Regions from separate parts of the Rhizobium sp. LjRoot254 genome, predicted to be linked through region 1. Evidence: predicted binding sites of a transcription regulator. Region 1 holds the regulator's gene; the other holds the start of a gene.

The links. The regulator PhoB, encoded in region 1, activates phosphate uptake and scavenging genes when phosphate is short. The targets are predictions, from matches to a motif close to TGTCATNNANCTGTCAT.
Region 2: a site for PhoB is predicted at 5,146-5,162, ahead of ACSQ26_RS02730 (PhoX family protein). Genes of this name have one in related genera too.

The regions. Positions count from the first base shown of each region.
Region 1 is NZ_CAXUSM020000001.1:4,292,267-4,307,148, reverse strand. It holds gene pstC (phosphate ABC transporter permease subunit PstC) at 1-263, shown strand, start outside; gene pstA (phosphate ABC transporter permease PstA) at 260-1,576, shown strand; gene pstB (phosphate ABC transporter ATP-binding protein PstB) at 1,589-2,407, shown strand; gene phoU (phosphate signaling complex protein PhoU) at 2,445-3,164, shown strand; gene phoB (phosphate regulon transcriptional regulator PhoB) at 3,227-3,910, shown strand; gene ACSQ26_RS21170 (hypothetical protein) at 3,917-5,191, opposite strand; gene ACSQ26_RS21165 (NAD(P)H-dependent flavin oxidoreductase) at 5,414-6,376, shown strand; tRNA gene ACSQ26_RS21160 (tRNA-Thr) at 6,509-6,584, shown strand; partial or broken gene ACSQ26_RS21155 (IS481 family transposase) at 6,629-7,818, opposite strand; gene ACSQ26_RS21150 (MFS transporter) at 7,984-9,156, opposite strand; gene ACSQ26_RS21145 (GntR family transcriptional regulator) at 9,330-10,061, opposite strand; gene ACSQ26_RS21140 (SIS domain-containing protein) at 10,278-11,291, shown strand; gene ACSQ26_RS21135 (PfkB family carbohydrate kinase) at 11,371-12,183, shown strand; gene ACSQ26_RS21130 (amino acid ABC transporter permease) at 12,215-13,186, opposite strand; gene ACSQ26_RS21125 (NAD(P)/FAD-dependent oxidoreductase) at 13,204-14,484, opposite strand; gene ACSQ26_RS21120 (transporter substrate-binding domain-containing protein) at 14,544-14,882, opposite strand, start outside.
Region 2 is NZ_CAXUSM020000001.1:534,914-549,795, reverse strand. It holds gene ACSQ26_RS02755 (response regulator) at 1-374, shown strand, start outside; gene ACSQ26_RS02750 (hypothetical protein) at 452-862, shown strand; gene ACSQ26_RS02745 (cupin domain-containing protein) at 981-1,397, shown strand; gene ctrA (response regulator transcription factor CtrA) at 1,480-2,181, opposite strand; gene ACSQ26_RS02735 (flagellar export protein FliJ) at 2,629-2,973, shown strand; gene ACSQ26_RS02730 (PhoX family protein) at 3,184-5,088, opposite strand; gene ACSQ26_RS02725 (calcium-binding protein) at 5,340-6,962, shown strand; gene ACSQ26_RS02720 (M10 family metallopeptidase C-terminal domain-containing protein) at 7,116-8,744, shown strand; gene rbsK (ribokinase) at 8,826-9,749, opposite strand; gene ACSQ26_RS02710 (RbsD/FucU family protein) at 9,775-10,230, opposite strand; gene ACSQ26_RS02705 (ABC transporter ATP-binding protein) at 10,313-11,374, opposite strand; gene ACSQ26_RS02700 (sugar ABC transporter substrate-binding protein) at 11,834-13,495, shown strand; gene ACSQ26_RS02695 (carbohydrate ABC transporter permease) at 13,808-14,882, shown strand, end outside.

The sequences.
Region 1 (14,882 bases):
TTCTCACCGGCTCGCGCGCCATCGGCGAAACGATGATCGTGGTTCTCGCGGCCGGTGTCGCGGCGAACCTGCAATTCTCGCCCTTCGAGCCGATGACCACCATCACCGTCAAGATCGTCAACCAGCTGACCGGCGACCTTGAATTCAATTCCCCGCAGACGCTTGTGGCGTTCGCGCTCGGCATCACGCTCTTCGTGCTGACGCTGATCATGAATGTCTACGCGCTCTACATCGTCCGTAAATACCGGGAGCAGTACGAATGACCGACGCTGTATTCAACCCGGCCGGCACTTCGGCCGCCGCTGCCCCCCGCGATATCGGCATCAAGAGCCGCCGCGCCGCCGAGAAGCGCTTCCGCATGTATGGCGCCGCTGCGATCATCATTGGCCTGGCTTTCCTGGTCCTGCTGCTCGTCTCGATCGTCTCGAAGGGCTACACGGCCTTCTTCCAGACCATGATCACCGTCCCGGTCGAGTTCTCCGAGAAGGTCATCGACCCGACGAACAAGCGCGCCACCGATCCGAAGGTGCTGATCACCGCCAACTATCCGAACCTGGCGCGTGATGCTGTTGCCAAGGTGGTCGGCATCGATCCCAAGGATCGTCCGTCGATCGCCAAGCTCAAGGGCTTCATCTCCGATGGCGTCCGTGCACAGCTTCGCGACATGGTGCTCGCCAACCCGGATATCATCGGCAAGACAGTGCCGGTCACGTTCCTGGCGTCCGCCAATATCGACTCGGCCTACAAGGGCCAGATCGACCTGACCTCCGCCGAGGCCAACCGGAAGGTGTCCGATGCACAGGTCGGGATCATGAACAAGCTTTCGGAGGCCGGTGTTCTTCGCGAACACTTCAATCCGGCCTTCTTCACGGCTGGCGCATCCAGCCGTCCTGAAGCCGCCGGTCTCGGCGTCGCCATCCTCGGCTCGATCTACACGATGCTGATCGTGCTGGCGCTGGCCCTGCCGATCGGTGTCTGTGCCTCGATCTATCTCGAGGAATTCGCACCGAAAAACCGCTGGACCGACCTTATCGAGGTCAACATCAACAACCTCGCTGCGGTGCCGTCGATCGTCTATGGTCTTCTCGGCCTGTCGATCTTCATCAACTTCATGGGCATGCCGCGCTCGGCCTCCATCGTTGGCGGCTTCGTGCTGGCGCTGATGACGCTGCCGACCATCATCATCGCGACACGTGCCGCGCTGAAGGCCGTGCCACCCTCGATCCGCGCGGCTGCACTCGGCCTCGGCGCTTCCAAGATGCAGACGGTCACGCATCACGTTCTGCCGCTCGCCATGCCCGGCATCCTGACCGGCACGATCATCGGTCTCGCCAATGCACTCGGCGAAACCGCACCGCTGCTGCTGATCGGCATGGTCGCCTTCGTGGTGGATTATCCGACCACGCCGTTCGAGCCCGCGACGGCTCTGCCGGTGCAGATCTACATGTGGGCGAACGAGGCCGAGCGTGCCTTTGTCGAACGCACGTCGGGCGCGATTATCGTGCTGCTCATCTTCCTCATCATTATGAACTTCGCCGCCATCATGCTGCGCCGGCGCTTCGAACGCCGCTGGTAAGGAGTACGTCCCATGAATATGCTTACAGATATCGAAGTCGAAAAGACGATTGGCAAGAGCATGAATACCGAACAGACCTACAAGATGATCGGCAAGGACGTCTCCGTTTTCTATAGCGAGAAGCGTGCCCTGTTCGATGTCAATCTCAACATCCGCGAGAACACCGTGACCGCGCTGATCGGCCCTTCGGGCTGCGGCAAGTCCACGTTCCTGCGCACGCTGAACCGCATGAACGACACGATCGAAGGCTGCCGCGTCACCGGCAACATCACGCTTGATGGCGGCGACATCTACCGGCCTTCACTCGACGTGGTCGAGTTGCGCGCCCGCGTAGGGATGGTGTTCCAGAAGCCCAATCCGTTCCCCAAGTCGATCTACGAGAACGTATCCTACGGCCCGCGCATCCACGGCCTCGCCACCAGCAAGGCCCAGCTCGACGAAATCGTCGAAAAAAGCCTGATACGCGCCGGTCTCTGGAACGAGGTCAAGGATCGTCTGCTTGAGCCCGGCACCGGCCTGTCCGGCGGCCAGCAGCAGCGCCTCTGCATCGCCCGCGCCGTCGCCGTCAGCCCTGAGGTCATCCTCATGGACGAGCCCTGTTCGGCGCTCGACCCGATCGCCACCGCCAAGGTCGAGGAACTGATCCACGAACTGCGCGAGAACTTCACGATCGTCATTGTCACCCACTCCATGCAGCAGGCCGCGCGTGTTTCCCAGCGCACGGCCATGTTCCACCTGGGCTACCTCGTGGAAGAGAACGACACAGACAAGATGTTCACCAATCCGGACGACCAGCGCACCCAGGATTACATCATGGGCCGGTTCGGCTGAGACGCGTTTCGCCGGCTGTCCGGCAGGAGGATTTCCGATGACCACAACATCATCCCACATCTATTCCGTATTCGACGAAGAACTGAAACTGCTCGCCCGTCGCATCGCCGAAATGGGCGGCATGGTCGAGCAGATGGTTTCCGATGCGATCCATGCGCTCGTGACCGCCGATTCCGCGCTCGCCCAGCGGGTGATCTCGGAAGACACGATCGTCGATGCGACGGAACGTGAAATCGGCGACAAGGCGATCCTGATGATCGCCAAGCGCCAGCCCGTTGCATCCGATCTTCGCGAGATCATCGGATCGATCCGCATCGCATCCGACCTGGAGCGCGTCGGCGACCTCGGCAAGTCCACCGCCAAGCGCGTCATCGCGGTGCAGACATCGGGCATTCCGCGCCCGCTCGCCCGTGGTATCGAGCACCTCTCCGAGCTTGCTCTGTCGCAGCTCAAGGACGTACTCGACGTCTATTCGACGCGTTCGCCCGAAAAGGCTGAGCAGATCCGCGCCCGCGACGAAGAGATCGATGCGATGTACACGTCGTTGTTCCGCGAGCTTCTGACCTATATGATGGAAGATCCGCGCAACATCACGCCCTGCACGCATCTCCTGTTCTGCGCCAAGAACATCGAACGCATCGGCGACCATGCGACGAATATCGCCGAGACGATCTACTACATGTCGACCGGCGAGCAGCCGGCCGGCGAGCGGCCCAAGGATGACAACACGGCATCCGTCGTCCAGCCAGCCCTTTGAACCCCGGGTGCCCGGAGGGCGCCCTCGGAAAACCGGTGGTCTAACACCGGGAACGGAGTCTCATGCAGCCGAGAATCATGGTCGTCGAAGACGAGGAGGCACTGGGCACACTGCTCAGCTACAATCTGGAAGCCGAAGGCTACGAGGTGGAGGTCATCCCGCGTGGCGACGAAGCCGACATACGCCTGCAGGAGCGTGTGCCTGATCTCCTCGTGCTTGACTGGATGCTGCCGGGTGTTTCCGGCATCGAACTCTGCCGCCGCCTCAGGATGCGTCCGCAGACCGAGCGCCTGCCGGTGATCATGCTGACCGCGCGCGGCGAGGAGAGCGAGCGCGTTCGCGGCCTCTCCACCGGCGCCGACGACTATGTCGTCAAGCCGTTCTCGACGCCGGAACTGATGGCCCGCGTGAAAGCCATGCTGCGCCGGGTGCGGCCGAGCGCGATCTCGTCGCTGCTGAAATGCGGCGATGTCGAACTCGATCGCGAGACCTACCGCGTCCATCGCCGCTCGCGCGAGGTCCGGCTCGGGCCGACGGAGTTCAAGCTGCTTGAATTCTTCATGTCGTCGCCCGGTCGCGTGTTCTCGCGCTCGCAGCTTCTCGATGGTGTCTGGGGCCACGACATCTATGTCGACGAGCGCACCGTGGACGTCCATGTCGGCCGCCTGCGCAAGGCGCTCAACCTCTCCAACATGCCCGACGTGATCCGCACCGTGCGCGGCGCGGGCTATGCGATGGAAGTCTGATAAGCCTCAAGAACCGGGCAGCACCCTGATGCCATAGAGGCGGATGGCGCTGCCTTCGCCGGTGAGATCGCTGTTGATCACGATATGGCCGGGCTCGCTCGGGCCCAGCTTTCCGTCGAATTTCACCTGGATCAGTTCGTCGGCGCGTTCGTTGGTCACGGTATAGCGGTGCCGGCCGCAATCGCCCAGCGTCTTGAACTCGCATTGGATATAGATCTGGGCGGGCTTTTCGCTGTTCGATTTCACCGTGACTGCCAGCGTCGAGGTCTTGCCGGCAAGTTCCTGCAGGATCGAGGCCGGCACTTCCACCAGCACGTCGCCATCCTGATCCGGCGCGTTGGAGGCGATGATGGTCGCCACGCCGTCGCTATCTTGACCGTCCTCGATGGTGGCCTTTGAGCGTGGGCGCGCAAGATTACTATTGCTGCCCGGCTTGTAGATATCCATCCATTCGCCCGAGAAGCCGCGCAGCGTATCGAGCCGTGTTTCGGCAGGCGTGGTCTCCGAACTGGCGGATTGCAACTGCTTCGGCACCAGATCGAAATCCGTATTGCCCTTCATCGCAGCATCGATCATGCCCGTCGCATAAAGCCACCAGGCGCCCGTGCCGATAATCCCGATCAGGCAGGCATAGACGAACAGGGACACCAGGGCGGAACCCGCTCCGCGGCCCTTGCGAGGCTCGCGCGGCACCGGCGAGCCGGCCGCCTCGTCCCAATTCGTGTCCTCCATCTGGCGCGCGGGCTTTTCCTCCCGGTGCTCGCGCGTGGCGAAAAAATCGGAAAGCGTATCGTCATCGGCGGGCTGGACAGCGGAGGCGCGTTCGTTCGGCTCGACCCGGATCTCGGGCTCCGCGCGGACATCTTGCCGGGCGGGCTGCTCGGGCTCGATCCGGACGTCCCGCTGTGCCTGTTGTTCGAACGGGGCGGGAGCCTCATGCTCGATGACGGGGGCGGCATCCTCGGCCGTGCTGTCATGAGGCTCGGTTTCCGGCGCGTGCTCGACGACGGCGGGATCGTCCTCGGGCTCCCGGTCCAGCGCCACCCTTTCGAACTGGGCGATCGAGCGGAGCCGCGAGAGTTCTTCATCCTCGATCTCGTTGATGGTCATTTCGAGCCGCTGGCGCTGACGTTCGATCACCTGCGGGTCGCCGACCTCCTGCTTGCGCAAGCCGGTATCCAGCGCATTGCGCGCAGACTGGTAGATGCGGGCACGAATATCCGGGTCGGACCTTTCGGCGCGCTCCAGCGCATTTCTGATCGCCTGTTCCAGTCCGCTCAATTCACATCGTTCCTTGATTCCTGGCGCGCGGTCGCGCGTCGATAATGCGGTAACCCATTCGCTTCCGGATTGGCAAGCGGATCGTCTCTCAACCGCCCGTCCTGCATTCGCCTTTGCGCATAAATAATGGCAAGTTTCCGGTGGGAAGAAAATTCAACCTTGAACAATCTCGCGAACTTGGTCTATCTCCAATTAGTCGTCGCGCCAGAATGGAACCGCATAATGGCCTTGCCAAACATTCTCTCCGCCAATCTCCGCATCCCCGTGGTGGCAGCGCCGTTGTTCATCATCTCCCATCCGGCATTGGTCATCGCCCAGTGCAAGGCAGGCGTCGTCGGGTCCTTTCCCGCGCTCAACGCCCGGCCCGAAAGCCAACTCGACGAATGGCTTTCCGAGATCACCGAGACGCTCGCCGCCCATGATGCAGCCAATCCCGGCCGTCCGGCAGCGCCCTACGCGGTCAACCAGATCGTCCATGGCTCCAACAAGCGCCTGCAGCACGATCTCGAGATGTGCGTCAAATACAAGGTTCCGATCGTCATTTCCTCGCTTGGCGCCGTGCCGGAGGTCAACGACGCCATCCATTCATATGGCGGTATCGTGCTGCATGACGTGATCAACAACCGCCACGCCAATTCAGCGATCCGCAAGGGCGCCGACGGATTGATTGCCGTGGCGGCGGGGGCAGGGGGCCATGCCGGCACGCTCTCGCCCTTCGCGCTGGTCCAGGAAATCCGCGAATGGTTCGCTGGACCGTTGCTCCTCTCGGGCGCCATCGCTACCGGCGGCGCGGTGCTGGCGGCACAGGCCATGGGCGCCGACATGGCCTATATCGGCTCGTCCTTCATCGCCACCGAGGAAGCGCGCGCGACGAACGAATACAAGCAGATGATCGTCGATTCCGCTGCGGCCGATATCGTCTATTCCAATTATTTCACCGGCATCCCGGGCAACTACCTCAAGGGTTCGATCCGCGCGGTGGGCATGGACCCGGAAGCGCTGCCAACGGCCGACCCGTCCAAGATGGATTTCGAGAAGGCGACTGATGGACCCAAGGCCTGGAAGGAAATCTGGGGTTCCGGCCAGGGCATCAGTGCCGTCAAGGCGATAGAACCCACAGCGGCCCTGATCGACAGACTGGACACAGAATACCGGGCAGCGAAGGCCAGGATTTGCGGCGGCTGATCACGCGCCTGTGCCGCAAAATCCGCATTCGCCGCAAATCTGAAATTCCTATCCGCCCCACCTTGCATTCTCCGGCCGTTGGCGCTATCAGCCCTCTCGACCGTCGCTTCGGACTTGTCCGGGCACGAGTACGCCGCTTTAGCTCAGGTGGTAGAGCACATCATTCGTAATGATGGGGTCGCAGGTTCGAGTCCTGCAAGCGGCACCAAAATTTTACCTGTCCGACCCGGACACATAGGTAACACATCGTACCTAAGACATAGGTAACAACCTCGTGCCGAACGGGTTGTCGATGGTTTGCAATGTCCTCTGTTCCAAGTCGATGTATCCGAGATCATAGCGCAAGAAGCTGACGAGCCAAATGCCGTCATCGACTTCCTTCAGCCCGAGCTTCTGACCAGCCAGGACGGTGGAGATGTTGATCTTCTTGCGATGGATGCACAGGCGGCCGCAATGGGTGACGATCGCATCCCTGTCGTGGAAGGGATAATCGATCTCCGGCAGGCCTTCGTAGGGCCGCGGCGAGGCGGCATAGAGCTCGGCCGGCACCTTCATCGCGAGCGCCTCATGCGGCCTTTCCTGATTGAATTCGCTGACGAAAGCATCGAAGCGCACCTGTTGCTGCAGGATATTGCGGCCTGGCGGGCGTGTCGCCTCTTTCTTCAGCGTCAGATGCATGCGCTCATGGCGGCCGTTCTCTTGCGGATGACCAGGACGGATGCGCTCGAAGACGATGCCGAGCCTCAGCCACCAGACCGAGAGTTTCGAGAGATTGTAGAGACCGTTCGGGCTGGCAAACGGCAGGCCATTGTCGGACCGGATCGCGCTCGGCAGGCCGCGTTCGGCAAAGACGCGCCGGAAGGCATCGAAGACGCCCTGTTCGCGGGTCGATTCGGAGGCCTCGCAGCACAGAAGGTAGCGTGAGGCCTGGTCTGTGATCGTCAGGGGGTAACAGTACCTGGTGTCGCCAAGCCTGAACTCGCCTTTGAAATCGGCGCACCACAGATCGTTGGGCGCAAGCGCCTCGGACAGGACCGTTCCTTCCGCCCGATGGCGCGCCCGCTTGCGGGCCTGGGTCACCAGCCCATGCCGGTCGAGCACCGCATGCACCGTGCTCCTGGCTGGGATTCGTATGTCGCCGGCCAGCCGCCGCACCAAGAGTTCGCGGATCTTGCGCGCACCCCAGTGCGGCTTCTCCTTCTTCAACCGAACGATCATCGCCTCCACCGGATCGGGCAGCTGGTTGGCTTGAGCAGCACCGGTCGCCGCGACCGATCCGTCAGCGCATCCAGGCCATCCTCCTTGTAGCGGGCGAAGATCTTGTAGCCGGTCTTGCGCGAGATGCCGAACGAACGGCACACCTCGCTCATTCCTTCGCCCTCCAGAAGCCGGGCGACAAATCGAAGACGCTCATCCATAACCGAAGTCTCTCTCCACGGCATCAACACCTCCCGATCAAAAATCGAAAAGTGTAACCCATGTCTCCGGTACGAAACGTCACCTTTCTCTCAGGTCGGGCAACCAGGCAATTACAATAGTTTAAAAAGCGCCCCGAAGGCGCCTTTTGCTGCTGATTTTTCAGAACCAGCGCGAGCGACAGTCGAAGACTATTCCCCCAGTTGTTGTATCGGTTGAAGTTCCCTGCGCCGCGTTGCCAATGCCGGGCTTGCCAGCAGCGAACCGATGATCAAGGGCAGGCAGACGAGATAGGCGTTCCGGATGCCCCAATGTTCCGCGACAAGACCGAGCAGGGGTGGCGCAAGGAAAAAGACCACAACGGACACCTGGGCCAGCGCCGCGACGTTGATCACTGAGGGCCGATCGGTGCGTTGTGCCGCCGCTGTCACGGCCATCGGATAGACTGCACTGCAACCGCCGCCCATCAGGGCAAAGCCCGCCAGCGCGACATATGGATGCGGAGCGAGCCACACCATGGTGATGCCAAGAGCGGCGGTAGCGAGAAGAACGACCGCAACGGCCCGCGCGCCATGCCGATCCACGACCGGATCGACGAAGAGCCGGGCAACAGCCATGAAGAATGCGAAGAGGGTCAGCCCCGTGCCGCCGATGAAGGGCTCGGAATTGAAGACGTCGCGCATGTAGATCGCTGACCAATCGATACCGGCGCCTTCGACGAGGAAGGCAGCAATCCCAATTAGACAAAGTGGCAGCAGGCCAAGAGTGGGAAGCGCGAAATGCGGCGCATTCTCGGTCTCGGGAGCCTTCACGATGGCCGCATTCTTCATACCGGCGACGTTGACCACGCCCAACACGAAAACCAGGGCGAGAACGAGGTGAAGATGCGTCTGCAAGCTGATTCCGGCATGGCGGATAACCGAGGCGCTGATCGCGGTGACGAAAAAACCGACGCTCCAGAAACCGTGAGCGCGGTTCATGATGCCAAATCCGGCCTGGGTCTCGATGCGTCCGATCTCGACATTGAGATTGATCTCGAAGGCGCCGCCGAGCAGGCCAACGAGAAACAGAAGGCAGAAAACCGATGGAGCATCCGGCATGAAGGGGACAAGGGAGAGGAGCGCTGCGGTGCCGAGAAGCGTTATCATCAGCGTCAGTCTGGCGCCCAGCCTCATGACCACTGGCGAGGAAAATGTCAGCGATACGAGCGCGCCGGCCGCCAGACCGATCAATGTCAGGCCGAGCTCCGCCTTGTTGACGTTCAGCATCACCTGCAGATCGGGAATGCGGGCGAGAAAGGCTCCAGTCGAGATCGCGATCAGGAAAAAAGCAAGATAGGTGCGGTGTTGCGGCGCAAGGAACATGAGGTGCATTCAATGGTTGGGAGAGGTGCACGATGCCGACCGGCATCGGCGCAACGGGGAGATGTTTCCTCGCCTTATAGTCGATGTGTCGAATGCGCACCAGTTGATACGGGCGCTCTCCAGTGAACACGAACGACTAAATACTGCGACACGCTTTAGCAATCCGTGCGACGTTACTTTCTCGCCAGACTGAACGAGAAATGGCTGCCCCGGTGATAGTCGATCGCATAGATCACTGGCATTCCGGCGGCATTGAAGCATGTCTCGGTGATCAGGAGTGCCGGGCCGAAATCTCTTAGATCGTTGCGCTCCACGACGTCGTTCGGCAGCATGACAGCGGATACACTCGCAGCGGACATGCGCGGCTTGTTCTTGTAATCCTCGAGCAGTGCCAGCAGCGAGCCGCTCCAATCTACGTCGTAGAGACGGGCTGAAATCAGGCTGCGCGGCACGTAGTCGACGCAATACATGATCGGCTCGTCACGCTGGAGTCGCAGGCGTTCGATGCGGATCACGCGATCCGAGGCCCGCATCTGCAACTGCCTGGCCACAAGCTCATCCGGCGCCTCTTCGGCAATCGACAGCACCTTGTTGACGATCTCGTATCCATAGTGCCGGGCCATGTCGGTCACGCTCTCGAATGCCGTGATCGGCCGGTCGACCTGTACAGCCGACATTGGCGAAACGAAGCGGCCGCGGCCGTGTTCGGCATAAATGAGACTGTCCTGTTCGAGGAGCTTGAGAGCCTCGCGCACAACAGGGCGGGAGATCCTGAAGCGCTGCGTGAGTTCGGCCTCGGTCGGCAGCTTGTCGCCGGGTTTGAGGCTCGTGTCGCGGATAAGATCCAGGATCCTGTCGCGCAACTTGATCACAAGGGTCTGTTTGTCACGCAGGGGCTCGTCCAAGGGCGCAATCCTCTCCACCATCCGAAATGTGCTTGTCTGACATTGGCGGCGCGGTCAACGAATTTCTGATGTCTCACAAGCGCGGCGTCAACCAATGGTGTTGCCAAAGCCAGTGCAAATTCACGGCTGCGTTATTGACACATCAAAATCAAGATGTCAGTTGTCTTACAACATTGCCGGTGTCATTTGCTGGCTTTATCACGCACGGAGGTTTGTATGCTGAATTTTGACGAACAGAGATTTCTCCGTATCCAGTCCGGTGCGGTGGCCCTGCGCGAACGGCTGGACCGGGTGATCGCCGATTGCCTGGCTGCCGGTGCTGAAAACATCCATTTCCTCGGGACGGGCGGCGCTGCGATCCTGATGCAGCCGGCAGCGCAGTTGCTGCAACGCCGGTCGCGATTTCCCGTCTTCATCGACATGCCGGCCGAGCTGGTTCTGACCGGATCGCCGAACCTGAATGGCAAATCGATTGTCGTCATCCCCTCGCTCTCGGGCACAACGAGGGAAAGCGTGGCACTCCTCGCCAAGGCGAAGGAAGCGGGCGCCACCGTGATCACGCTGGTCGGCCATGAGGAAACGCCGCTCGGCAAGGGTGGCGATCATGCCTTCGTGAATTTCGCCGAGGACGACACGTCCTGCGAGTCCTTCTATCTGCAATCGCTGTTCATCGCGCTTTCGATCATGCGCCATCGCGGGGAGATCGGGAATTACGAGCAGATCGCTGATGAACTCGACAGGCTGCCGGCCCTATTGCTCGAAGTGAAGCGCGCCTATGAGCCGAAGGCCGAGGCTTTCGCCAGGGTGCTGGCAGGGGCCGATTATCACATCATCACCGGTGCCGGGAATGTCTGGCCGCACGCCTTCTATTACGGCATGTGCATTCTCGAGGAGATGCAGTGGATCCGCACTCGGCCGGTCCATGCGTCCGATTTCTTTCACGGCACGCTCGAGTTGGTCGAGAAGGGCGTTTCCGTCATCCTGTTCAAGGGCGAGGATGCCCTGCGGCCGCTTGCCGACCGCGTCGAGAATTTCGCACCTGATTATACCGACCGGCTGACGGTGCTCGATACGTCGGAATTTCCGCTGCCCGGCATTTCGCCGGAGGTTCGAGGCCTGATATCGCCGGTGCTGCTTGCCACGGTGCTCGAACGCATCAGCGCGCATCTCGAAGTCATGCGCAATCATCCGCTGACCACGCGACGCTACTACAAGCGAGTTAGCTATTGATTCAGCTAAAGCGGCTTTGACTGCGCCCGCGAATGCTGCCAGAGGCGAGCGCGGCATAGTTGCCGATGGAGAGGGCTGGATGAAGAGACTTCGCATGGCTGTGGTCGGCGACAATTGCATTGACAAGTTCCTGCCGCCGATCGGCGAGGCGCTGGTCGGCGGCAATGCGGTGAATGTCGCGGTGCAGCTCGCAAAGCTAGGCCATGATGCACACTACTTCGGCGCCGTCGCCCCGGATGCCGATGGCGAGCGGACGCGAACTGCACTCATCGAGAATCGGGTTGACGTGGCGCATGTGCAGGAGCGACCCGGCAAGACCGCCCATACCGACATCGAGGTCCTGTCATCCGGCGAGCGCGTGTTTCTGTTCGAGGATTTCGGCGTCTGCGCCGGCTACCGGCCGTCGGATGCTGATGTCGCCGCGCTGAAGATCATGGACCACGTCCATATCGGCTGGCTCGATGATGGCGGCGCGCTGAGACGCACGCTCGCCGCAGCCGGGGTCAGCGTCTCGCAGGACATATCGGTCAACGCCGATCCCGCCAATCTCGGCATCGAAGGCCTGACGATCGCCTTCGGCTCGGCGGGTGAGGACGATGCAGCCGTCGAAACCACGATCGGCCGCTTTCTTTCCGCCGGTGTCCGGGTCGCTGTGGTGACCCGTGGCGCGAAAGGTTCGGTGGCGGCGACGCTTGAGGAGCGGGCGGAAACAGGCATCAGGCAGGTCGGCGTTATTGATACCACCGGCGCGGGCGACAGCTTCATCGCGGGATTTCTGTCCGTGCATATCGGCGGCGGATCGTTGCAGGAAGCGGTCGAGGCCGGGCGCGACCGGGCAGCGCTCGCCTGCAGCCATGTCGGCGGCTTTCCACAGAAGCCGACGGCCTTGTGAGGCCCCGCCAGCGGCAAAGCAGCCTTCCGACTCAGCGGACATTGAAGCGACCGAAACGCTCTTCGATGCGCGACTGGGTGTATTCGAGCCCGATGGAAAGCAGCCAATAGATCATGGAAGCGGTGATCAACATTTCGATATGGCGGAACTCTGTCTGTCCCATTGTGCGGGCGAGATACATGATCTCCCAGACGCCGACGACCGACACAAGCGAGGAATCCTTCAGCATGGCGATAAACTGGTTGCCCGTGGGCGGGATGATAATGCGCATGGCCTGCGGCAGGATCACCAGGGCCATGGTCTGACCGGGCTTGAGGCCGAGTGCGGTCGCCGCTTCCGATTGCCCCCTGTCGATGCTCTCGATGCCGGCGCGGAAAATCTCGGTCATATAGGCGCCGTAGCAGAGCGAAAGCGCGAGGATGCCCGCCGGTATCGCGCCGATGACATAGCCAACCTGCGGCAGACCCAGATAGATGATGTAGATCTGCATGAGCAGCGGCAGGCCGCGAAAGAGCGAGGTGTAGAAGGTCGCAAGCCCATAGATCACGCCGTTGCGCGAGAGCTTGGCGATGGCGCCGGCCAGCGCGATGACCGTGGCGACTGCAATCGAGATCGCCGAGATGAAGAGCGTGGTCGTGACGCCCTGGGTGATGAGGAAGCCGATCTTCTTGGCGATGAAGGTGAAGGAGAGATTGAAGGAATAGAAGAAGAGCATCAGCAGGACGAAGAGTTCGATCCACACGCCGATGATCTGCCAGCGGCGCGGCAGGAGCCGCAGCAGCTTCCAGTTGGCCGCGAGAATCAAGGCAATCAGCAGTGAGGAGACGAGGCGGCTGACGACAGGATTGTCCGTGACCCATGGCGCGCTCAACGGCAGCAGATGGCCGAGCCAGCTCGAACTGATGCCGATTTGGAAGAGCCCGACCGTGATCGACAGAACAATCAGCGTCACGCCGAGGCGCCTGGCGGTATCGGGATAGTCGAGGATGAGTCGAGCCAGCATGCGCTGTGTCCCTTGGTTCAGGCAGTGCGTTCGCGCCACCAGTCCTGTGCTTGAAGTTTCCAGTAGGTGAGCTGCGCCACGGCAAGACCGGCAGCGCCACCGGCCCAGACCAGTCCGAATGGCGAAAACAGCTTGTAGCGGTCGCTCTGGCCGAGGATCGCCTCGGCCACGAGTTTGCCGCCGATCGCCGTCGTGTTGAGCCCATGGCCGCCGAAGGCCGTGCAGTGCCAGACGCAGGGTTCGACCTCGCCGATCTGTGGCATCAGGTGGCGGGCATAGGACATCAGGCCCGACCAGGCGAGTTCCGTCTTGAGACCCGAGAGCTGCGGATAGGTGCCGGTCATCTCGCGGCGGAGTTCCGCGACGACGCCCGCGGTCGAGGCTGCGCGGGTGGTGATCCGGCCGCCCCAAAGAATGCGTTTGCCATCATCCACCAGCCGATAGTAATCGCCGGCGCGGCGGTTGTCGCCGATCGCATCGCGGGTGGCGATCGCCGAAGCGATGAGATCGGGTGCTTCCTCGCTGACCATGACATAGGTTGCGATGGGCAGGAAGGCGCGCTGCAGCCGCGGCTCCAGGCTGCCGGTGTAACCGCCCGTCGTAAAAACCACGTGCCGGGCTCGGACTTCGCCGCCCGGTGTGCGCACGCGCTTCTCGGCGCCGGAAAGGCTGGTCGAGGTGGCTGCTGACCCTTCAAAAATCTTGCCGCCAAGCCGCTCGATTTCGGCAGCCATGGCGCGAAGATAGTTGAGCGGATGCATGTGAAAGGCGTTGGGATTGCGCAGCGCCTGGAAGTATCGCTGCGACTTCAGCACGGCCCGCACCTGCTCGGTCTCGAGATAATCGAGTTCGTACCCGTAGTCCTTGAGCAACTGCTCGCGATAGGCCTTGAGCGAGGCGCCATCGTCATAGCGTAGCACGCTGGTGATGCCGGGCTGCGGCGCGGCACTTTCGATATTGAGATCGCGGATCGTGTCGCGGATGAATTCGACGCCCTCGACCGAGAGATGGAAAAGCTTTTTGGCGGCTTCCTTGCCGGCCATCCGGGCGATGTCATCGCTGCCCGTGGCAAAGCCGGGGGCTACGAAACCACCGTTGCGGCCGGAGGCGCCGAAGCCCACGATCTCGGCTTCCAGCACGACCACTTTCTGGCCGGCGCGGACGAGTTGCAAGGCAGTTGTCAGACCAGCGAGCCCGGCGCCGATCACGACCGTGTCGCAATCTTCAGACCCAGCTAGGGAAGACCGCGACCGGTCTTCGGCAATGGTTCGTTTGTAATAGGTATCGGGATAGGACATTGAATGCTCTTCGAAATGAAAGGCACGGGCGGGCAAAACCGCCCGTGCGACGCCGCAAATCAATCGGCGCTATAGTCCTTGCCGTACCACTTGGTGGTCAGGGTGGCGAGGGTGCCGTCCTTCTTCATCTCGGCGATAATGCCGCCGACCTTGGCGGTCCAGTCCGGGTCGACTTTTTCGGCGATCACGACGAGCGGCTCGCGGAAGGCATATTCGCCTTCGATGACGCGGACCGGATAGCCGTTCTTGATCGCGTTTCTGGCCGTCTGCTCCGGCGCGATGACGGCGGACAGGCGAATGCCGTCGCCGAGGCGAAGGTCGTCGAAAGGCAGCATGGAATCGGCGAATGTGCGCACTTCACCGGGCTCGAGCTTGTACTCGATCGGTGGAATGCCCGG
Region 2 (14,882 bases), 3.8 Mb from region 1:
TGTTGCGTCTGTTGATATCAGATGAATCCGAATCCGTGCGGGAGGCCGCCGACGGTATTCTTTCCGAACTCGGCTTTGCCGTGACCGGTTGCGCCAGTGCCCTCGATGCCATGGCGAAATGCGACAGCGCGCTCCCCGACGTCATCATCGTCGATTCCAATCTCGAAGGCGCCCTGGACCTCATTGCCAATATCCGCCTGATGCCATCAGGCAATTCCACCCGCATCCTCTACGGCGTCGAAACCGCCGACCTCCGCCACCTGATGGCCGCAAAACGCGCCGGCGCCGACGATTTCCTGCTCAAGCCCTATGAGAGCAAGGTCCTGCACGCGCTGTTCGACGAGATGCTCGCCAAATCGGCTGCTGCGGCCTGAAGTTTGCAATACAACTCTTGAGTTTCCATCTGGCGCGAGGCACAATTGACGGGAACGCCACGACGGGTTGCATTTCATTGGATTCAGCATCCATTCCCAGCATCTATCGAACAGCCTGGACTTCAACGAAGTTCAATCTTGGCTTCGCCTCAGCCGGCACGATTATCAATCTCATGCTTCTCGATAGCTATGAGCCAGTACTTGCCGCCTTGCCATTGGTATTGGGGGCTTTGTTTTCAGCGATCGTCGGCCTGACTCGGCACAGGACAATTCGGGAGATCGCGGCTGCCGCAGGGCTGATAATTTTTTCCGAAGCGATCGTGCTGCTTCTACAGCTATCGCTGGCTGACGTGTTGCTGGGGGCGCCGAAAAGCGTTCACGACACCATCTACAATGCCTTTCCCGGCTTGTTGCTGGTCTACTCTCTAGCTCTCATCGGCATTCGACTTACGATGGCCCTGCATGAAAGATTGGTAGGAGACCAATAAATCAGGCGAGACCCACGCCTCGCGATATCCGAACCACCGTCTCGCAATAAACAATTTCACAACCCGCCTCATCACTGGAACACTGCGGTCTTCGCTTAGGCAAGATCGGAGAACTGGGATGATCGCATTCAAGATCGGCACATCAGCTGCGGCACTCGATGTCTGGGGGCCGCCGGAGCGATTGTCCGCCGTCACGCTCGAAGGCGAGCCGATCATGCACGGCACCAATCTCTATACATCGGCCAATGGGCAGGTGCTGAGCGGCATCTACGAAGTCACCAAGGGCAAGTTCAAGGTGATCTATCCCTTCCACGAGCACGCGACCGTGCTCGATGGCGAGGTGACCCTCACCGACGAAGCGGGAAACAGCGTCACATACGGCCCCGGCGACAGTTGGTTCTGCCATCAGGGCGAGGTCGTGACCTGGGACGTTAAGGAAAAACTGCGCAAGACGTTCTTTGTCGTCAACGCCAACCAGTTCGTCACGGTGTCGCCCTTGCCGGTCGAACCCTCCGAATATCGGATGGCGGGTTAAGCGACACAACCCTGCCCCAAAACGCAAATGCCCGCCCCAAACCGGGACGGGCATTGCGAATCGGGTTAACACTTGACGATTGTCAGGCGCTTTCCATCAGTTCGACACCCTCGGGCTCGCGCAGCACGTAGCCGCGGCCCCAGACGGTCTCGATATAGTTGGCGCCGCCGGCAGCTGCCGCGAGCTTCTTGCGCAGCTTGCAGATGAAGACGTCGATGATCTTCAGTTCCGGCTCGTCCATGCCGCCATAGAGGTGGTTGAGGAACATTTCCTTGGTGAGCGTGGTGCCCTTGCGGAGCGAGAGAAGCTCCAGCATCTGGTATTCCTTGCCCGTGAGATGCACCCGCTGGCCGCCGATTTCCACCGTCTTGGCGTCGAGATTGACGATCAGGTCGCCGGTGATGATGATCGACTGGGCGTGGCCCTTGGAGCGGCGCACGATCGCATGAATGCGCGCAACCAGTTCATCCTTGTGGAAAGGCTTGGTCATGTAGTCGTCGGCACCGAAACCAAGGCCTCGTACCTTGTCTTCGATCCCGGCCATACCAGAGAGAATGAGGATCGGGGTCTTGACCTTCGACAGGCGTAAAGTGCGCAGCACTTCGTAGCCGGACATGTCGGGCAAGTTCAGATCCAGGAGAATGATATCGTAATCGTAGAGCTTGCCGAGATCGACGCCCTCTTCACCGAGATCGGTGGTGTAAACATTGAAACTCTCGGATTTGAGCATAAGCTCAATACTTTGCGCTGTCGCGCTGTCATCTTCTATGAGTAGAACCCGCATATTCTTCCCCTTTTCCGCCGCCTTGAAAGGTTCACAACCTCACCTTCAGGGCTGGGATCCAGCTAATTGCCTGATTTGGAGGCTGCCATTAAATGGTTAACAAATTCTGATTCCATCTGGCAAGATGTATCGACTTTGTTAAATATTTTCCCCAGCCACCTGATTTACCACATGAATCCCCAAATGACGACTCTTAACCAATACATTAAGAATTCGCGCTAAGCGATTCAGCCGACTCATTCTTCGCCAAAAAAGTGAAACATCCTTCCGGCATTTACCGAGCCTTAAACCATGGCCGTTATCATTAACGATGCCCGTAAACGAATGGTTACCGTCGTTAGGAATTATTAACGTCCGTGAACATTTTTTTGAGATGTGTCCTTTGGGACTCTTTCAAGCCGGGTTTTGTAAGTTAACCGGGATCACGCTATCCACGGAGTATTGCGTATGAAGTCGCGTGAAAGCCTAGTGCGTCTGAAGGAATTCCAGCTGAAGGAGAAACGCCGTCAGCTGAGACAACTGCAGATGATGATGGCCGAGTTTGAACGCATGGCGAAGGAGCTGGAGAACCAGATCCAGTACGAAGAGAAGAAGTCCGGCATCACCGATCCGAATCACTTCGCCTATTCGACCTTCGCCAAGGCCGCCCGCCAGCGGTCCGACAATCTGGGGGTCTCGATCCGGGAATTGAAGGTCCAGCAGGACGCGGCCGAAACGGCCGTCGAGGAACTTCAGTCCGAATTCGACAAGGCCTCGGCCATCGAGGAGCGGGATCTCAGACTGCGCGCCTGACGCGCGGTCCGGATTTCTCCGACTGACTCTTCCGAACCCTCGCTTGCGGGGGTCCAATGCCGTTGCTCGCAATTCATGCGAAGCTTGAAGGATGGCCCCTGTTCGCATCGGGGCTATTTTTCGTGGTCAGACACACGCTTACGCCGCCCCATCCCCCGACACAGCGTTGTGCGGGAATGGGGCGGCGTGCGCAATTGGTCTTCGCTTGCCTCAGGCGCCGATTGCGCCGCCGTCGGCCTTGCGGATCGCGATCACCGAAGGACGCGGCAGTTCACCCTTGAAATCCGGCCAGAGGGTCTCGACCTTGTCGAGCGTCTCGGCGTTTTCGGCGGGATGCTGGACGGAGATGAACAGCGTCGTGCCATCTGGCGTGAAGCAGGGGCCGGTGGCCTCGGCGCCGGTCGGGCAGGTAAACAACAGTTTCGGCAGGCCGCGGCCCGGGCCTTCGGTATCGACCGCATAGATGCCGTCCGGCAGATCGAAATCGTTGGCGCCGTCGGTCGCGACCCAGAGACGGCCGGCCGGGTCGAAGCTGATATTGTCGGGACAGACGAACCAGCCATTGCTGGATGTCTCGGGATGGAAACTCGCCTTGATCGCCGGATCCGAGGGATTGCCGGCGAGCACGAAAATGTCCCAGGTGTATTTCGCGGCGGTGTGATCGGCATCCGTGCCGCGGCCACCGGGCGGGATCATCTCGACAATATGGCCCCAGAGGTTTTCCGGCCGCGTGTTGGCCGGGTTGAGCTTGTCCTGCTTGCGCTTCTTGTTCTTGGTCATGACGGCATAGACGCGGCCGGTGACCGGGTTGGTCTCGATATCCTCGGGACGGTCCATCGGCGTGGCACCGAGCGCATCGGCCGCAAGCCGCGTCTTCAGCAGCACATCCGCCTGCGAGGCAAAACCCTTCTCCGTCGTCAGCGGCCCTTCGCCATGCACCACGGGCAGCCAATCGAGCGTTCCATCCTCGTTGTAGCGCGCGACCGAGAGCACGCCTTCGTCGAGCAGATCCTTGCCGGATTCGGGCTTGGCCGGGTCATAGGCGTTCTTGCTGACGAAGCGATAGACATATTCGAAATAGTCGTCGTCGCCCATATAGACGACCACGCGGCCATCCTTGTTGAGCACGACGGTCGAGGCCTCATGGCTCATGCGGCCAAGCGCGGTGCGCTTTTTCGGCACGGAATCGGGCGCATAGGGATCGATCTCGACCACCCAGTCGAACCGGTTCGGCTCATTGGGTTCCTTGGTCATGTCGAACCGGTCGTGGAAGCGGGCGCGGCCGTAGAAATCGGAGCCGTCGAAGCCATAGCGCTCGAGCAGGGCCTTGGCCGGAAGCCCTTCTATGGAGCCGCCGAACGTGTCGGAAGCGCCTTCCTCGCAGGTCAGCACCGTGCCCCAGGGGGTCACGCCGCCGCCGCAATTGTAGTTGGTTCCCTTGACCATCCGGCCCTCGGGATCGTCCTTGGTCTTGACCAGGTCATGGCCGACCACGGGACCGGTGAGTTCCATCGGCGTTTCCAATGTCAGGCGGCGATTGTAGGCGCTGTCCTGCACGACCTGCCAGCCCTCGGTCCCGAGCTTGATCTCGACGATCGAATGGCCCATGGCGGCCATGCCGAAATCGACCTGTTCCTTGGTCATCTTCTTGCCCGCGTCATCCTCGGTCATGCCGGGGAAGATCACGTTCGGCGAGATATATTCGTTGTTGACGCAGAGCAGGCCGTGATCGGAGCTCTGCGAGCCCTTGGGCAGCGACATGAAGGCGATATAGTCGCAATTGTAGCCGAAGGACACGGCCTGTTCGGCGGCGGTCGGAACACCTGCGAAAGCCTTGCCGGCTGAGGTCATCGGGTCGCCCCACTTGGCGACGACATGGGCGGAATAACCGTCCGCGACAGCCATGTCCTTGTCATAGACGCGCTTGAGCTCGGTAAAGCCGAGGCTCGACGTGCTCGCGGCGGCAAAGCCCTCGCCGGCGAAGAGCGAGCCGACGAAGCCGCCGGCGGCAATGGTCCCGACGCTCGCGGCACCTTGCAGGAATGCCCGCCGCGACGATCTGAGCGCAATCAGATCGCGAATGACGGGCGACGAATTCTTAGGACAGTCTGTCATGGCCTTTTCCCCCTGAATATGGCGTCGATATCAACCCACGCCAACTATCAGCGGCAGGTGACAGGCGCATGATGCGCCGGAGGTGGCTCAGGCCGGCCGCTGTAGCGGCGCCAGCCCTCTCATCCCGCAAACCTGCTCGGATAGACCCAAAAATAGTCAGGCGCGCACACCAGCGACTTGCTAGAACCCTGCTGTTCACGCCCTGGATAAGGCTCCGCGGTTGAACCCCCTTTATGACAAGCGGAGCAAACATGACATCCAATGCGACAGCCGGCGACGAAACTCGCGTCAACACGTTCACGACGGGCATCCAGGCGCACTCGTCCGTGATCGGGCTTGCCGATGGCGGCTGGCTGGTTGCGTGGCAGTCCAACGGGCAGGATGGCGACGATGGGGGCATCTACCAGCAGCGCTACGACGCCGATGGCGTGGTCGCAGGCGCGGAAATACATGTCAGCACTCACACGACCGGCGCGCAGGAGGACGCGAATGTCACGGCATTGGCTGACGGCGGCTGGGTGGTGACGTGGGCGTCCGATGGCCAGGATAGCGACCTCTCCGGCATCTATCAGCAGCGCTATGACGCCGATGGCATCGCATCCGGGGTGGAGACGCTTGTCAACACCTACACCACGGGTTATCAATGGGAGCCGTCGACCACGGCCCTGTCCGATGGCGGCTGGGTCGTGACGTGGTCGTCTGACGAAGTCGATGGTGACCGCGTTGGCATCAGCCAGCAACGCTATGATGCCGATGGCGTCGCGGTCGGCACGGAGACCGTCGTCAATTCCTATACGACGTTCAGTCAGAGCGAACCGTCGATCGCAGCGCTCTCCGGCGGCGGCTGGGTGGTGACATGGCACTCATACAAGATCGGGAGTGGCGAAGACATCTATCAACAGCGCTACAACGAAGCGGGTGCTGCGGTGGGTTCCGAGACGCGCGTCAACTCCTTCACGACCTCGGATCAAAAATTCTCATCCGTGACCGCTTTGGCCGATGGCGGCTGGGTCGTGGCGTGGGAATCATCGAACCAGGACGGCGGCAGCCGGGGCATCTACCAACAGCGTTACGATGCTTCGGGCGCGACGGACGGCGTCGAGACGCAGGTCAACACCTATACCACCGGCTTACAGTATTTACCTTCGATCACCGCGCTTGGCGACGGCGGCTGGCTGGTCGTTTGGAACTCAAATGACCAGGACGGCAACGACGGTGGCGTCTACCAGCAGCGCTATGACGCCGATGGCGAGGCATCGGGCAGCGAAACGCTGGTCAACCTCTATACGACAGGCGAGCAATATTCCACGTTGGTCGCCGCACTCGAAGATGGCAGCTGGGTGGTGACCTGGTTTTCCGACGATCAGGACGGTAGCAGCCTCGGCGTCTACCAGCGCCACTATGCGCCCGACCGCATCGGCACATCAGCCGCCGAGACGCTTTCCGGCACCAGCTGGAGCGAGACGCTCTCAGGCGCCAGCGGCGCCGATACGCTCAAGGGCTTCGGCGGCATCGACATCGTCGATGGCGGCAAGGGCCGCGACAGGCTCTTTGGCGGCGCCGCCGGCGACATCTTCCTCTTCGAGTCCGGCGACAGCGGCAAGACCAACGCCAAGGCCGACACGATCTTCGACATGACCCACGCCGACCAGATCGACCTGCACCTGATTGACGCCCGCGAAACCCCTGATAACGACCAGGCCTTCAAGTTCATCGGCACCAAGGATTTCACCGGCCATGAAGGCGAGTTGCGCTACGAGAAGCTGAAGAGCGACACCTACATCTACGGCGACACCGACGGCGACAAACGCGCCGATTTCGCCACCCATCTCGATGATGCGATGAAGCTGAAGGCGGACGATTTCGCGCTGTAGCCGTGCCGGGAAAAGCCATCCGCGCCCGCAAATATGCCGGATAGACCCAAAAAAGGTCAGGTGCAAACGCGCCGAACCTGCTAGAACGCATGCGTTCACGCCTTGGATAAGGCTCCGCGGTCGAACCCAACCTATGCGACAAGCGGAGCGAACATGTCATCCAATGCCACAGCCGGCGACGAGACACGCGTCAACACCTACACGACCAGCTACCAAGCCCTGCCATCACTGGCAGCGCTTGCCGACGGCGGCTGGATCGCGACCTGGTACTCCTCCGGGCAGGACGGTGAAGGCGGCGGCATCTATCAGCAGCGATACGACGCTGACGGCACGATGGTGGGGGTCGAAACAGCAGTCAATACCTTCACGACGGGCGAACAAGGATTGCCGGAGGTTACGGCCCTTTCCGACGGTGGCTGGCTGGTTGCATGGACCTCGTACGACGGACAGGATGGCGACGGTTCTGGCATCTACCAGCAACGGTATCATGCCGATGGCTCGGTGTTCGGCGGGGAGATGAAGGTCAACACATATACGACAAACACGCAAGAATTCGCGCAGACGGCGGCGTTTGCCGATGGCGGCTGGATCGTGACCTGGTCTTCCGACGGTCAGGACGGCGACAACAAAGGTATTTACCAGCGGCGTTACAACGCCGCTGGTGAAACCGTGGGTACGGAGACGCAGGTTAACAGCATAACGACAGGTATCCAGGAGCAGCAGGCCGTGGCTGTGCTTGCCGATGGCGGCTGGATCGTCACCTGGCACAGCTTAGACCAGCCGGAGCAAGGGCATAATGTTATCCAGCAGCGCTACAATGCAGCCGGCGAAACAGTCGAAACCGATGCGCTGGTCAATACCACGACGGCGGGACTTCAGGGAGAACCGTCCGTTGCCGCGCTCGTCGATGGCGGCTGGGTGGTGGCATGGCGCTCGGACGGTCAGGATGGTTCAGGCGCAGGCATCTATCTGCAGCGCTATGGCGCCGATGGCGCAACCGTCGGGGTCGAGACACAGGTCAACACCTACACCACGGGCGAGCAGGAAGGGCCTTCAATCGCCGCGCTTGCCGATGGCGGCTGGGTGGTCACGTGGGATTCCGACGGTCAGGACGGCAGCGAGACTGGCGTCTACCAGCAGCGCTATGACGCCGATGGCGCCGCCGCCGGCACGGAGACGCTGGTCAACCTCTTTACCACCGATTATCAATTCAGCCGGGGGCTCACAGCGCACGATGACGGCAGCTGGGTGGTCAGTTGGACTTCCGAGGACCAGGACGGCAGCAACCGCGGCGTCTACCAGCGGCACTATGCACCCGACCGCATCGGCACGGTGGATGCCGAGACCCTCTCCGGCACCAACTGGAGCGAGACCATTTCCGGCGAGGATGGCGACGACACGCTCAAGGGCCTCAATGGCGGCGACATCATCGATGGCGGCATCGGCCGCGACCGGATGACCGGCGGCAAGGGCGCCGACACATTCCTGTTCCTGACCGACGAAACCGGAAAGACCAAAGCCAGGGCCGACATAATCCTCGACATGACCCACGCCGACCAGATCGACCTGCACCTGATCGACGCCCGCGAGACCCCTGATAACGACCAGGCCTTCAAGTTCATCAACACCAGGGCCTTCACCGGCCACGAGGGCGAACTGCGCTACGAGAAGCTCAAAAGCGACACCTACATCTACGGCGACACCGACGGCGACAAACGCGCCGATTTCGCCATCCATCTCGATGACGCGATGAAGCTGACGGCGGGGGATTTCGCGCTGTAGCAGCGGCGGGAGATCGCGGCATCTCCTCGCAAATTGATCAGGTCCGTTGCAAGCTGGGATGGATTGCCCAAGAGGCGGATATCACCCCCGCGCCAGCAACGCCTCGACCTCGGCGAGATCCGGCATCGACGGCGCCGTCCCCGCCCGCGTCACCGAAATCCCCGCCACGGCCGAACCGAAGCGCACTGCCTCCAGCGGCGTCATGCCCTTCGACAGCGCCGCCGCGAAGCCGCCGTTGAAGGCATCGCCCGCGCCCGTGGTTTCCTTCACCGGCCCGGCGTTGAACGGCGCCACCAGCACGCTCTCGGTGGCGCTGTGATAGAGCGCGCCCTTTTCGCCGAGCGTGATGATCGCGGTCTTGACGCCGAGTTCCAGCAGCCGCGCTGCCGCGACCCTGGCTTCCTCGACATTGGTCACCGGCAGGCCGGTCAATATCTCGGTCTCGGTCTCGTTCGGGGTCACGTAGTCGCAGAGCGCGAACACTTGACTGTCGAGTTTCTGTGCGGGCGCCGGATTGAGGACCGTCGCGGCCCCTCCAGCCCGCGCGATCTCCAGCGCCCGCACGGCCGCATCAAGCGGTTGTTCCAACTGTGTGACGAAGACTTTGGCGCCACCGATAAGGTCGGCCTGCGCATCCATGTCGGCGGGCGAGATGGTCGCGGCCGCACCCGGCGAAACGATGATCGCGTTGTTGCCGGTGCCTTCCTCGACGAAGATATAGGCGGCACCCGTATAGCTCGATTTGTCGCGGCTGACGACGGGATGCACGCCCGCCTCGTCCCATGTCTTCATCGCCATGTCGGCGAAAGCATCGTCGCCGAGCTTGGAGAGGAACGCCGTGTCGCCGCCGGCCTTGGCCGCCGCAACCGCCTGGTTGGAGCCCTTGCCGCCCGGGCCGAGCGCAAAGCCGTTGCCGAGCAGGGTCTCGCCCATCTTCGGCTGGCGGGCGGCGCGATAGGCGGTGTCGGCAACGAAGACGCCGAGAATGACGATGTCGTGGCTCATCGCATCAACCTCACTTCATTTCACTTCACTGGGCATCCGGCGGGATCACGCCCTTTGTCAGCACGAAGCAGCCATAGAAGCGGCGCTCGCCGGTCTGGATCACGCAATAGGCCTTCTTCGCCTTCTCGTAGAAGGCGAAGCGCTCAATCGATTTCAGCGGCCAGGACTTACCCTCGGCCTTGTCGATGGCAGCCTGCACCTCCTGCTGCACGGCGGGCAGTTCATCGGGCGAGCCGACGATTTCCATCCGCTCGGCGGCATTGTCGATGAACGTATCGAGCGGCATTAGCGACAGAATCGCAGCGGCCGCCTCGGCCGATGTCGTGTTCTCCATCCTCAGCAGCTCGCCGAGCACAGTCTGGCGGGCGATGGAATCGGCGGGGAAATTGGTGTCCGACAGGATCAAATAGTCGCCATGCCCCATGGCCTTCAGTGCATAGAGCACATCGGCGTTGAGCAGCGGCGAGATGTTCTTGAGCATAGTGTCCTCCCAAGCAGGTTTCGGAAAAGTGTAACGCGGTTCTCCGCTTAAAAACCTGCGACAAACAAAGTGCTATCGAATGTCAGATCCGCTTACCGGTCGCGGTGTCGAAAATATGCGCCGCATCCTTGCGCGGCTTGAGCTTGATCGTCTGGCCGGTGGTAAAGGTGTGCCGCTCGCGGAACAGCACCAGCAAGTCATTGCCGCCGGCATGGACGAACACCATGGTTTCCGAGCCGGTCGGCTCGATCACGCCCACCTTTGCCTCGAAGCCATCCTCGGCGAGTTCGATATGCTCGGGGCGGATGCCGTAGGTGACATCCTGGCCCTCGGCAACCTGATGCTTGGTGCCCGCAGGCAGCAGCGTGCCGCCCGCATCGACGAAAACCTCGCCGTTGATAATCTTCGCCTTGCCCTTGATCAGGTTCATCGAGGGCGAACCGATGAAGGTCGCGACGAACAGGTTCGCCGGGTTGTCGTAGAGATCGAGCGGCGCGCCGACCTGCTCGACATTGCCGTCCTGCAGCACCACGATGCGGTCGGCCATGGTCATGGCTTCCACCTGGTCATGCGTCACATAGACGGTCGTCGTCTTCAGCCGCTGGTGCAGTTCCTTGATTTCCGTTCGCATCTGCACGCGCAGTTTGGCGTCGAGATTGGAGAGCGGTTCGTCGAACAGGAAGACCTGTGGATTGCGCACGATGGCGCGGCCCATGGCCACGCGCTGGCGCTGGCCGCCGGACAATTGGCGCGGGTAACGATCGAGATAGGGCGTCAGGCCGAGGATGTTGGCCGCCGATTTGACGCGTTCTTCCACCACAGCGGGATCGGTCTTCTTCAGCTTAAGCGAGAAGGCCATGTTGTCCTTCACCTTCATATGCGGGTAGAGCGCATAGGACTGGAAGACCATGGCAATGTCGCGGTCTGAGGGCGGCACATTGTTGACGACCTTGTCGCCGATCAGGATCTTGCCGCCGGTAATGCTCTCAAGCCCGGCTATCATGCGCAAAAGCGTGGATTTTCCGCATCCGGACGGGCCGACCAGCACCACGAACTCGCCATCCGCGATATCGATATTGACACCATGGATGATCTCCAAGGCGCCATACGCCTTGCGCACATCGCGCACCAGAACCTGTGACATCCCCTCTCCCCCGGACCTTTGCGTCCGTGTCTGAACCTCAAGATTGCCATTCGCAATTGCTACATATGGTTGTAGCTTGATCGCGCGGCGGCCTCGTTCTTCCTGCCCGGTTTGCCGGTTCTCCCGCCGGGCCTCCCAATGTCCTCTAACCGAGGGGAGAAAGCTTGTCCACTGGTTTTGAAGTCCGCCATTGCCGCGACGCAACGCAAATGCTGCAATGCGGTGAGGCGCTTGGGAAAAATCGCCATTGACGCATTTTGGTAAAAGGGTTTACTTTGTTTCTTACCAGGGCATGAAGACAGCCATTGGAGACGCGTAAGAAATTGCTTCGGTTGTCCTTTTCTAGGACGATAAAATACAATTTGCGCGAGGCAGGATTGCTGTGCAAGACTGCCGGCGACAGGTGGGGTGCGCGGGAGAATGTGCCCTGTCTTGACAACCTTAACGGGAGGATAAGGCGTGAAAGTCGATCTTTATGAACTTCTAGCGATGCAATCCATCAGCCGTCGCGGCTTGATGAAGGGCGCAGCAGGCATTGCCGCAACGGCGGCGATGAGCTCGTCGATGGTAGGCCTCGCCGGCCCGGCCTATGCACAGGCCGTGGACCGCGCGGCACTGCTCAAGGTTCCGGGCGTCGGCGCTGGTTCGCCGACGGATGCCGACTGGCAGAAGGTCGGTGAAATGTGCCTCGGCGCGACCAAGGCAAGCATCAAGGAAGGTGAATTCAAGGGCGTCGAGCTCTCGTTCATGGGCCTCAACAACCAGAACCTTCACAACGTTCTGTTCCGCGGCCTGCTTTATGCGTGGGAGCAGTATACCGGCGCCAAGATCAACTGGATCGACCTGGCACAGGCGGACTATAACGCCCGCCTGCAGCAATCGATCGCCACCGGCACCGTCGATTTCGACATTGCCGAAATGGGCGCGCCTTTCGAAGGCGACGTCTGCGGCAAGGGCCTTGCATCGGTCATGCCGGATTGGGTCAAGACCCAGATCGACATGGACGACTATGTCGGCTACCTCAAGGCGCCGGTCGGCACCTGGGACGGTAAGACCTACCGCATCTCGGTTGACGGCGATTGCCACAACTTCAACTACCGCACCGACGTGTTCGCTTCTGCCGACCTCGCGAAAGCCTGGAAGGACGAAGGCCACGAGGGCGATTTCGGCGTTCCCAACACCTGGCAGAAGGTGCAGGAAGTCACCAAGTTCCTCAAGGGCAAGCAGCTCGATGGCCAGGATCTCTACGGCTATCTCGATGCACCCAAGGGCTGGGGCGGCTTCGGCTTCTACTTCCTCGCCTCGCGGGCTTCGGCCTATGCCAAGCATCCGGACGACAAGGCATGGCTGTTCGACGCCGACACGATGAAGCCGCGCATCAACAACCCGGCCTGGGTTCGCACCATCCAGGACGTCATCGACGCGCTGCCGTCCGAACCGGCCGACCAGCTCAATGCCGATCCGGGCACGACTGCCTTCCAGCAGTTCCTGGCCGGCACCGGCTCGATGGTCGCATGGTGGGGTGACGTCGGCTCGATGTCCAAGACGTCCGACAGCTCGGTCGTCGGCGAAACCGTCGGCTTCTCGATCCTTCCGGGTTCGGACGATGTCTACAACGCCAAGACCGGCCAGTGGGACAAGCTCGCATCGGGCCCCAACTACGCACCGAACATGGCCTATATCGGCTGGGGCGTTTACGTCATGGCCCGCGTCGATTCCGATCCGGTCAAGCAGAAGGCCGCATGGTCGGCTGCAGCGCACCTCGGCGGCAAGGACATCTCGCTCTGGACGGCTGCCTACCCCTCAGGCATGCAGCCTTACCGCAACTCGCATTTCAACATTCCGGAATGGGTCGCGGCAGGTTACGACGAAGCCTTCATCACGTCCTACCTGAACTCGGAAAAGGATTCCTACAACCATCCGAATGCTGCGATCGAGCCCCGTATCCCGGGTATCTTCCAGTATTACTCGATCGCGGAAGACGAACTGGCGAAGATCTTCGCCGGCCAGATGTCCGCCCAGCAGGGCGCCGACAATATCGCCGCCGCGTGGGAAAAGCTGACCGACCAGATCGGCCGCGAAAAGCAGGTCGCGCTCTACAAGGCCTCGCTTGGCCTGTAAGGCGTGACGGTTCAAATTGGAGGCCGGCGGCAGGAGTCGCCGGCCTCTTGGTTGCCGGCAAAGCTCTCCAACGTCATGCTCGGGCTTGTCCCGAGCATCTGGTAACGCTCGATCCGGATGCTTCGTGAGTGGCATACGGGACCGGCACCAGATCCTCGGGACAAGCCCGAGGATGACGTCGCGGGTTTGGGGCGGCCTGTGCCACCAATACGCAGGAAGGCGGCCCCGACCGCGGCAGCCTTCTTGTTGTCTTAAGCGAGAATGCTAATATCCTCCGGCGCTAACAGCCGGAACCAACGGGACTTAAAATACATGGCAGACAAGGACCTGTTGATCGATAGGCTCTACACCGTCAACACCGACGAGGAGATCCCGGCCAGCCGCAAGCGGCTCGGCAAGCTGATCTTCTGGGGCGCTACGGTCCTTCTGCTCGGCACCTTCCTCATCCAGTCGCTGCATGTCGCCGGCAAGCTGGAATTCGGTTTCGCCAACTGGCAGCCCGCGCTCTATGCGATCGTCATCTGGTGTCTCGGCCTTTGCGTTTCGCAAGTGATCATCCGTGGCGAAGCCGGCAAGAAGCTGCTGTTCATCCTGCCTGCCTTTCTCTTCACCGTCTTCATGGTGATATTCCCGACCCTGTTCGGGCTCTACATCGCATTCACCGACTGGAACCTCTCGGCCTTCGAGGGCCAGCATTTCAACGGCACCGACAACCTCGTCCAGATGTGGCACGATCCCTATTTCTGGAACGCGCTGATCAACATGTTCTATTACTCGGCCGCGGTGATCGTCGAATATGCGATCGCCTTCGGCCTGGCGCTGCTGCTCAATGCCGAGATCCGGGCGCGCAAATTCTTCCGGGTCGCCTTCCTCCTGCCCTTCATGCTGTCGCCGGTCGCGGTGTCATGGATGATCGGCAAGTCGCTCGGCGAGTATCGTTTCGGGCCGCTCGCGACGCTTGCCCGCGAACTCGGCTGGTCGCAGCCCGCCTTCTTCACCAATCCGGTCATCGCCCGCATCTCGATCATGATGATGGATGCCTGGACCTACATTCCCTTCATGATGATCATGCTGCTCGCCGGCCTCCAGGCCATGCCGAAGGAAGTGCAGGAGGCCGCCCGCGTCGATGGCGCGAACCCCTGGCAGGCGTTCTGGAAGATCACCTTCCCCCTGATGCTGCCGGTCTCCATCACCGCCATCATCCTCCGCATCATCTTCAAGCTGAAGCTCGCCGATATCGTCATCAACGTCACCTCGGGCGGACCTGGCGGCGCGACCGACACCGTCACCAGCTTCATCTACCGCGAATATCGCGAGCGATCGAATGTCGGCTACGGCACCATGCTCGCCTTCGTCTATCTCGTGATCATCATCCTGTTCATCACCG